One region of the Streptomyces sp. NBC_00237 genome, then DNA from elsewhere that is predicted to be linked to it. Evidence: riboswitches for the same ligand, from Rfam matches in the RefSeq annotation. Region 1 holds a riboswitch; each other region holds the start of a gene.

Region 1 (2,192 bases):
GCGCCCGCATAGGCCAGGACGAGGGTGTTGACGACCGACGCGATGTGGTCGCGGCCGATGCGGATCGCCGCCCGGTACAGCGCGCGCGGGCCCATCGTCGGGTCGGCCTGGTGCAGTTCCCAGACGGCGGAGGTCTGGGTGACCGTCACGTCGTCGAGGACACCGAGCGAGCCGATGATGACGCCCGCGAGGAGCAGGCCGCTCATGTCGATCGACGGGTAGAGGCTGTGGATCAGGCCGGTGTTGTCGTCGATGTTCCCGGACAGGAACGCCCAGCCGATGAACAGCGATCCGAGCAGCCCGATCAGCAGCAGCGAGATCAGCGTGCCGATGACGGCCACGGAGGTGCGCGCGTTCAGGCCGTGACAGGCGTACAGGGCGATCAGCATGATGGCGCTCGCCCCGACCACCGCCACGACCAGCGGATTCGACCCCTGGAGGACAGCCGGGAGGATGAACAGGGTCAGTACCGCGAACGACGCGACCAGCGCGATCAGCGCCATGACGCCCTTCATCCGGCCGACCACGACCACCGCGACGGCGAAGATCCCGGCGAGCAGGGTGAGTGGAAGCTTCCGGTTCACGTCGGTCACCGAGAACTGCAGATCGCGCGGCGCGTTCGGGGCGTACGCGACGACGACCTCCTGACCCTGCTTCAACTGCCGTGAGGATTCCGGCTGGACGATCTCGGTGAAGGTGCGGCCCTTCTCCGCGCCGGTGGTCACCTCGACGGTGGCCTTCTTGCAGGTGGTGGGGGCACTGTCGCTCGGAGGCTGCGCCGGATCGCCCGGTGCGGGCTGCTGCGGGGCGACGTTCGCGTCCTTGCAGTCGATGGTGTCGACGCCGACGACCTTGCCCTGTTCCGTCTGCCGGTCGAAGCCGACTCCGGTGCGCTCGTGGGCCGGTGCGCCGCCCGGCCACAGGATCGCGAGCCCGACGAGCACCGCCGTCGCGAAGGGGATCAGCACCGCCGCGATCACCTTGCGCAGGTGTTGGGAGACGGGTGCGGCGGGGCCGTGGCTGTGGCTGTGGCTGTGTCCGTGCCCGTGACCTGCGGCGGGGGGAGGCTGCGGGGGCGTCGGCCGGGAGGGCGGCTCGGCCGGGTGCGGGGGCGGGGGCTGGGACGGGGGCTGTGGTGGGGTCACAGGGCGATCATCGCAAGAACGGCAGGGGCCCTCTGTTCAGCGCGCCCGGCATGGCGCTAGCGTGGGGGCACCTTTGCACACGCGGGAGCTCGGAGCACCGGGCTGAGAGGGCGCTGACCTCCGTACGTACACGTACGGAAACGGCTGCGTCGACCGCCGAACCTGTTACCGGGTAATGCCGGCGTAGGGAGTAGGTCTCATGACCACGATGGATGCACGCACGCCTGCCTCCGACCAGGACGGGCGCACGCCCGGCTGGCACAAGGGGTACGTCGACGGATCGCGTCCGGACCTTCGGGTTCCGGTCCGTCAGGTGCACCTGACCAACGGGAAGGACGTGACGCTGTACGACACGTCCGGCCCGTACACCGACCCGAACATCGAGACGGACGTACGGCGTGGCCTCGCCCCGCTGCGCGAGAACTGGATCGTCGGGCGCGGCGACACCGAGGAGTACGCGGGCCGCCCGGTCCGCCCCGAGGACGACGGCATCAAGCACACGTCCCCGCGCGGGGGCCTCCTCCGGAGCGGAGCGACTGATCTTCGCAACCTCGACGCGGTCTTCCCCGGCCGCCCGCGCCAGCCCCGGCGGGGCCGCGACGGGCAGGCCGTGACCCAGCTCGCGTACGCACGTCGCGGGGAGATCACGCCCGAGATGGAGTACGTGGCGATCCGGGAGAACGTCTCGCCCGAGGTCGTACGGGAGGAGATCGCCGCAGGCCGTGCGGTGCTTCCCGCGAACGTGAACCACCCGGAGATCGAGCCGATGATCATCGGCAAGCGGTTCCTGGTGAAGGTCAACGCCAACATCGGGAACTCCGCGGTCACCTCCTCGATCGAGGAGGAGGTGGACAAGATGACCTGGGCGACCAAGTGGGGTGCCGACACGGTCATGGACCTGTCCACCGGCCGCAACATCCACACCACCCGTGAGTGGATCCTGCGCAACGCGCCGGTACCGATCGGCACCGTGCCGCTGTACCAGGCCCTGGAGAAGGTCGACGGTCGCGCCGAGGCCCTGACCTGGGAGGTCTACAAGGACACGGT
Region 2 (2,192 bases), on a different contig from region 1:
GCTTCCCCGTGGTTCCGGCTGATACGAGGCGGTGGTGCCCCGCGCCTTCGTCTCGTCTGTTTCCCCCATGCCGGGGGTGCGGCGAATTTCTTCCGCTCCTGGGCTCCTCTGGTGCCCGATGACGTGGAACTGCTGGCGGTGCGCTACCCGGGGCGTGAGGACCGGATCTTCGACCCGCCGGTCGAGCGGATGGAGGAGCTGGCGGATTCGCTCGCGGATGCCTGCGCGAGCCTGGCGAGCAGTCCCCTGGCGTTCTTCGGCCACAGCATGGGCGCGTCCGTCGCGTTCGAGGTCGCGGTACGCCTGGCGGCGGCGCCCGGCGCGGTCGGGCCCCGTGCGCTGTTCGTCTCCGGCAGAGCGGGGCCGGGCAAGAACCGTTCCCGAGGGCTCGCCGACGCGACCGACGAGAAGCTGGTCGAGGAGCTCGCCGCCATGAGCGGCTCGACCGCGAAGGCCCTCGCCAACAAGGAGCTGCGGGAACTGCTGCTGCCGCAGATACGGGCCGACTACCGCCTCATCGAGCGGTACACGGCAGCGGTACCGTCGCCGCCTCTGGACATTCCCGTCTGCGCCTACTACGGGGACCGGGACGACAGGGTGGACGAGGACGGGGCGAAGGCGTGGTCCGAGGTGACCCGGTCGGCCTTCGTCACACGTTCCTTCCCTGGCGGGCACTTCTATCTTGAGGAGCACATGGCGCCTCTGGTGGCGGACTTGTTCACCCACCTCGGTACGAAGGACTCGGCCTGAGGGGGGTACATTGCGTGACGACCACCGCGGGAGCTCGGGAGTAGCCGGGCTGAGAGGGCGGACGGGAGTTTCTCCCCTTGCCGCCGACCGCATGAACCTGGACCGGGTAATGCCGGCGTAGGAAGGGTGTTGACGATGGATGCTGCCTCCAGGGCGTCACCGGCATCCATATCCATGCCGTACCCGCGGCGTTCGTCACCGAACAGCTCCACACACTCTTCGCCGACGTCCCGGTGGACGCCGTCGTCGCGGCAGCCGTCGCGGACGCCCTGGAGCGGCACCGTCCCCGGTACGTCGTCCTCGCCCCCGTGATGGTCTCGACCAGCGGCCACCGCCTCCTCGCCACCGACGCGGTGGCGGTGCCGCGCGACCGCTCGCAGCGCGACGACTGGCAGACCGCCGTCCGCGCCGCGCAGGAGCACCTGACGGGGGCTCTGCGCGCTGCCGACACCCCGCGGGTCGGCAGCGACCACGGTCCCGTCCACCACTTCCACCCGTACTGGAGCTGATCTGCATGACCACGACCTTCTGCGACGAGCTGTGGACCGACACGGCCGGGATACGTACGGCCATCGACAAGCTGCCGTTCGTCACGGGCCTCGGCGACGGCACCCTGGACCGGGAGAAGTTCGTCCACTACCTGGCCCAGGACGCCCACTACCTGCGCGACTACGCCCGCGCGCTGGCCAGCGCCGCCGCGAAGGCGGACCGGCCGCAGGACATCGCGTTCTTCGCGAAGTCCGCCCACGACGCCGTCGTCGTCGAGAGCTCCCTGCACGAGAGCAACGTCGTCGACGTCGACGCCTGGACACCCTCCCCCACCTGCACCGGATACACCTCCTACCTGCTGTCCGTCGCCCACACCCAGGGCTACCCCGAGCTGGCCGCCGCGGTCCTGCCCTGCTTCTGGATCTACGCGGAGGTGGGCCGGGCGCTCCTCGAACAGGCCGGTGACCTCGCCGCCCACCCGTACGGCGACTGGATCGGCACGTACGCCGACGAGGAGTTCGAAGCCGCCACCGAGCACGCCCGACAGATCGTCAACCGGCTCGCGGACCAGGTCGACCCGGCCACCCGCGCCCGGATGCGCACGGCCTTCACGACCGCGTCCACCTGGGAGTGGATGTTCTGGGACGCCGCCTGGCGGATGGAGTCCTGGCCCTTCGACACCGCTCCCGCCCAGGTTTCGGAGCCCGCGAAGTGACGACCGGCGTCGAACCCACCACCCCGAGACCGGCCCCGGCGAACGAGGCTCCGCTCACCCTCGGCCAGCCCACGCCCAAGGTCCTGACCGGCCTCGACCAGGGCGCCTTCTGGGCCAACCTGGGCGTCAGCCTGCTCGGCTTCAGCGGCATGCTGGTCGTCCTGGACCCGCTGGGCACCGGCAGTCCGACCCTGTCGTTCGCCGCCGCCGTCACCGCGTCCGTCGTCGGCACCCTGAT
Region 3 (2,192 bases), on a different contig from region 1:
CAGCGAGGACCACGACTTGACCCACTGCTCACGCTTCTCGGTGATCTTCTTCGGGTCCACGGTCAGCGGCTTGTCGGCCTTCTCGCCGAACTTCGCGTAGACCTCGGGCAGCTTGGTGTCCTTGACCGCCGGGTTGACGAACATCTTCAGCGGCAGGTCCTCCTGGAACTGCTTGCCGATGAGGAAGTCGAGGAGCGCCTTGCCGCCCGCCGCGTTCTTCGCGCCGTCCAGCAGCCCGGCGAACTCGATCTGACGGAAGCAGGTCCCGGTGGCGACACCGGTCGGCGCCTCGGTCGGGCGCGGGTCGGCGTACAGCACCTCGACGGGCGGGCTGGAGGCGTAGGAGACGACGAGCGGGCGGTCCGCCTTGGCCTTCTTGCCACCGGCGGACCCGGAGAACTCCTCGTTGTACGCCTGCTCCCAGCCGTCGACGACCTTGACGCCGTTGTCCTTGAGCTTCTGCCAGTAGCCCTGCCAGCCGTCGTCGCCGTACTGTCCGGCGGTCGCGAGGAGGAAGCCGAGGCCGGGCGACGAGGTCGCGGCGTCCTCGACGACGAGGAGGTCCTTGTACGCGGGCTCGGCCAGGTCGTCGAGGGTCTTCGGCGGTGCGAGCTTCTTGTCGGCGAAGTACTTCTTGTCGTAGTTGACGCAGATGTCACCGGTGTCGACGGGCGTCACCCGGTGCTCGCCCTTGTCGAGCTGGAGGTCGGCGGGTATTCGATCCAGGCCCTTGGCCTCGTACGACTGGAAGAGACCGTTGTCGAGCGCGCGGGAGAGGAGGGTGTTGTCGACGCCGAAGAAGACGTCGCCGCGCGGCGAGCCCTTGGTGAGGATCTCCTGGTTGAGGGCGGCGCCCGCGTCCCCGCTCTTGAGCACCTTGACCGTGTAGCCGGTCGCCTGCGTGAACGCCTTCAGCACGGCGGGCGACACGTCGAACGAGTCGTGGCTGACGAGCGTGACGGTCTTCGACCCGGCCCCGTCGCCCTTCTTGGCGGAGTCGCCGGAGTCGGTGCCCCCGCAGGCGGCGAGCGCGCTGACGCCGAGCGCGGCGGCGATGGCCGTGGCGGCGTACCTCTTGATGGTGCTCACTGGTGGTTTTCCTCCTGGACATGACCAGGAAGAGACGCGGCCCTGCCCGCACCGGAAAAGGATGCGGGCAGGGCGCAACAGCTTGAGTAACGACCGAACTTCCTACCCAGAATGACCTGGGCAAGGTTCAGAGGGTCTGCGGCCTTGTCCGTACGAAGACGATCGGTGCCGCACTCTCAGCGCTGTGGCGCTCCCCTGTCGGAAATATGTAAATGTGCAGCCCAGATTACATGGGCCCCTTCGGACTAGCGCTCGGAGGCCGCCAGCTGCCCGCAGGCCCCGTCGATCTCCTGGCCCCTGGTGTCCCGTACGGTCACCGGCACCCCGTGCGCCGCGATGGCGGCGACGAACGCCTTCTCGTCCTCGGGCCGCGAAGCCGTCCACTTGGACCCCGGCGTCGGGTTCAGCGGGATCAGGTTGACGTGCACCCGCTTGTTCTTCAGGAGCCGTCCCAGCAGGTCGCCCCGCCACGCCTGGTCGTTGATGTCGCGGATCAGCGCGTACTCGATCGAGATCCGGCGACCGGACTTCTCCGCGTACTCCCACGCGGCGTCCAGCACCTCCCGCACCTTCCAGCGCGTGTTGACCGGCACCAGGGTGTCGCGCAGCTCGTCGTCCGGGGCGTGCAGCGACACGGCGAGACGGCACTTGAAGCCCTCGTCCGCGAACCGCAGCATCGCGGGCACCAGGCCCACGGTGGAGACGGTGATGCCACGCTGCGAAAGACCCAGCCCGTCCGGCTCGGGGTCGGTGAGCCGACGGATCGCGCCGACGACGCGCTTGTAGTTGGCCAGCGGCTCGCCCATGCCCATGAAGACGATGTTCGAGAGCCGCGCCGGACCGCCCGGAACCTCGCCGTCACGCAGCGCCCGCATGCCGTCCACGATCTGGTGCACGATCTCCGCCGTCGACAGGTTCCGGTCGAGACCGGCCTGCCCGGTGGCGCAGAACGGGCAGTTCATGCCGCAGCCCGCCTGCGAGGAGATGCACATGGTCACCCGGTCCGGATAGCGCATGAGCACCGACTCGACCAGCGTGCCGTCGTGCATCTTCCACAGCGTCTTGCGCGTGGTCTCCTGGTCGGTCGAGAGATGACGTACGAC
Region 4 (2,192 bases), 2.0 Mb from region 1:
CGCCCGGCTCCACGGAGGCCACCCGAGCGCCGGTGAGCAGCTCGGCGCCGCCCTCGGCGTACCAGGCGGCCATCGGGACGGCGATCTCGGCGGGCATCGTCCCGGCGAGCGGCCGGTCGGCGGCCTCGACGACGGTGACCGTGCAGCCCGCCTCTCGGGCGGCGGTGGTGAACTCCGCGCCGATCCACCCCGCCCCGACGACCACGACGTCGCTCTGTGCGTCCAGCACAGGGCGCAGCCGCTGCGCGTCGTCGAGCGTCCTCAAGAGGTGCACGCCGGGTGCCCCGAGGGAGCCGGGGAGGGTGATCGGGTCCGCCCCGGTGGCGATCACCAGGGCGTCGTAGGCGACCGGCCCCGTGAGGGTGTCGACCTCGTGGTCGTCCGGGCGCAGGGCGACGGCCTCGCAGCCGAGGCGCAGTTCGACGCCCAGCGCCTCGAAGTCGACCTCGAAGGCGGATCCCTCGGCCTTGCCGAGCAGGACCGCCTTGGACAGCGGCGGCCTGTCGTACGGCTGGTGGGGTTCCGCCCCGATCAGGGTGACCGTGCCCTGGAAGCCCTGCTCCCGCAGGGCGACGGCGGTCTGCACTCCGGCCATGCCCGCGCCGACGACGACGATGCGCTTCTGCTCGCTCACGCGACCACCTTACGTTTCTGACGGGCCGTCAGGACTTCTGATTCCGGTTCCGGTTCCGGTTCTGATTCCGGTCCTGGGTCCGGTCCTGATCCAGGTCTTGGGCGGCCAGCTCCTCGACGACGCTCGTACCACTGCCGTCCTGGGACTCCCATGCCCAGCTCTCCGTCAGCCGAACGCGGCCGTCGGGACCCAGCGTGACCTGCGACAGGCAATGACCGGACGACGTCGTTCCGTCGTGCTTGAGCTGTACGTAGCGGAAGTCGAGCCGGTCGCCCTCGCGCGTGCCGACCAGGTGCCCCCGTACGACGTCGCCGCCCGCGTACTCGGCCCAGATCCGGCCGCCGTCCTCGTGGTAGGCGAAACGCGTGCGGGTGCCGACCTGGCCCGGCGCCTGGTCGGCGACCGGCGCGAGAACGAGTCCGTCGAGCGAACGGGGCACGGAACGTACCTCACAGTCTGTTGAACCCAGGGACTAGTCTGGTCACCGTACAAGCACTCACGGGAGCCCGGCGGACCGGGCTGAGAGGGAGGCTGACCGGGCCTCCGACCGTACGAACCTGATCCGGGTCATGCCGGCGAAGGGAGGGGCTGGACGCCCATGCACACCTCTGTGGATTCTTCGGGAAGGCCGTACGACGTCCTGGTCGTCGGAGGCGGGATCATCGGCCTCGTGACGGCCTGGCGGGCCGCGCAGCGGGGCCTGCGCGTCGCGCTCGCCGACCCCGAACCGGGCGGCGGCGCCGCCCAGGTGGCCGCGGGAATGCTGGCCGCCGTCACCGAACTGCACTACGGCGAGCAGACCCTGCTCGGCCTCAACCTCGCCTCCGCGCGCCGCTATCCGGACTTCGTCAGGGAGCTTCAGGAGGCGACCGGACAGGACACCGGCTACCGCGCGTGCGGCACCCTCGCCGTCGCCCTGGACGCCGACGACCGGGCCCACCTGCGCGAACTGCACGCCCTGCAAAGCCAGTCGGGCCTGGAGTCGGAGTGGCTGAGCGGGCGCGAGTGCCGCCGCCTGGAGCCGATGCTCGCGCCGGGCGTGCGCGGCGGACTGCGGGTGGACGGCGACCACCAGATCGACCCGCGACGCCTCGCCTCGGCCCTCCTGACGGCCTGTGAGCGCGCCGGAGTGGTCCTGCACCGCACGAGCGCCGAACGGCTCCGTGTCGTACGGGAACGGGCGAGCGGCGCGCTCCTGGCCGACGGCACCGAGCTCGTCGCCGACCAGGTGGTGCTGGCGGCGGGTTCGCTGAGCGGCCGGCTCGCGGGAGTGCCCCCGGAGGTGCTCCCTCCGGTACGCCCCGTCAAGGGACAGGTGCTGCGGCTGACGGTGCCGCCCGCGTACGCCCCGTTCCTGAGCCGCACGGTGCGTGCGGTGGTGCGCGGCAGCCACGTCTACCTGGTGCCCCGGTCGAACGGCGAACTCGTCGTCGGGGCGACCAGCGAGGAGCTCGGCTGGGACACCACGGTGACGGCGGGCGGGGTGTACGAGCTGCTGCGCGACGCCCACGAACTCGTCCCCGGCATCACCGAACTCCCCCTCACCGAAACCAGGGCA

The links. Region 1 has a riboswitch for thiamine pyrophosphate ahead of thiC (phosphomethylpyrimidine synthase ThiC). Riboswitches for the same ligand answer to the same signal wherever they lie in the genome.
Region 2: linked by a shared signal. The riboswitch ahead of OG897_RS28805 (bifunctional hydroxymethylpyrimidine kinase/phosphomethylpyrimidine kinase) and the one ahead of thiC (phosphomethylpyrimidine synthase ThiC) in region 1 are both predicted to bind thiamine pyrophosphate.
Region 3: linked by a shared signal. The riboswitch ahead of OG897_RS20940 (thiamine ABC transporter substrate binding subunit) and the one ahead of thiC (phosphomethylpyrimidine synthase ThiC) in region 1 are both predicted to bind thiamine pyrophosphate.
Region 4: linked by a shared signal. The riboswitch ahead of thiO (glycine oxidase ThiO) and the one ahead of thiC (phosphomethylpyrimidine synthase ThiC) in region 1 are both predicted to bind thiamine pyrophosphate.

Annotation. Positions count from the first base shown of each region.
Region 1 is NZ_JAPEMT010000001.1:187,708-189,899, reverse strand. It holds gene OG897_RS00840 (YibE/F family protein) at 1-1,145, opposite strand, end outside; TPP riboswitch at 1,217-1,352, shown strand; gene thiC (phosphomethylpyrimidine synthase ThiC) at 1,345-2,192, shown strand, end outside.
Region 2 is NZ_JAPEMT010000003.1:428,131-430,322, reverse strand. It holds gene OG897_RS28810 (thioesterase II family protein) at 1-750, shown strand, start outside; TPP riboswitch at 767-892, shown strand; gene OG897_RS28805 (bifunctional hydroxymethylpyrimidine kinase/phosphomethylpyrimidine kinase) at 915-1,259, shown strand; gene tenA (thiaminase II) at 1,265-1,954, shown strand; gene OG897_RS28795 (cytosine permease) at 1,951-2,192, shown strand, end outside.
Region 3 is NZ_JAPEMT010000002.1:1,607,964-1,610,155, forward strand. It holds gene OG897_RS20940 (thiamine ABC transporter substrate binding subunit) at 1-1,089, opposite strand, end outside; TPP riboswitch at 1,171-1,296, opposite strand; gene rlmN (23S rRNA (adenine(2503)-C(2))-methyltransferase RlmN) at 1,335-2,192, opposite strand, start outside.
Region 4 is NZ_JAPEMT010000001.1:2,228,879-2,231,070, reverse strand. It holds gene OG897_RS09875 (NAD(P)/FAD-dependent oxidoreductase) at 1-595, opposite strand, end outside; gene OG897_RS09870 (hypothetical protein) at 663-1,073, opposite strand; TPP riboswitch at 1,123-1,235, shown strand; gene thiO (glycine oxidase ThiO) at 1,233-2,192, shown strand, end outside.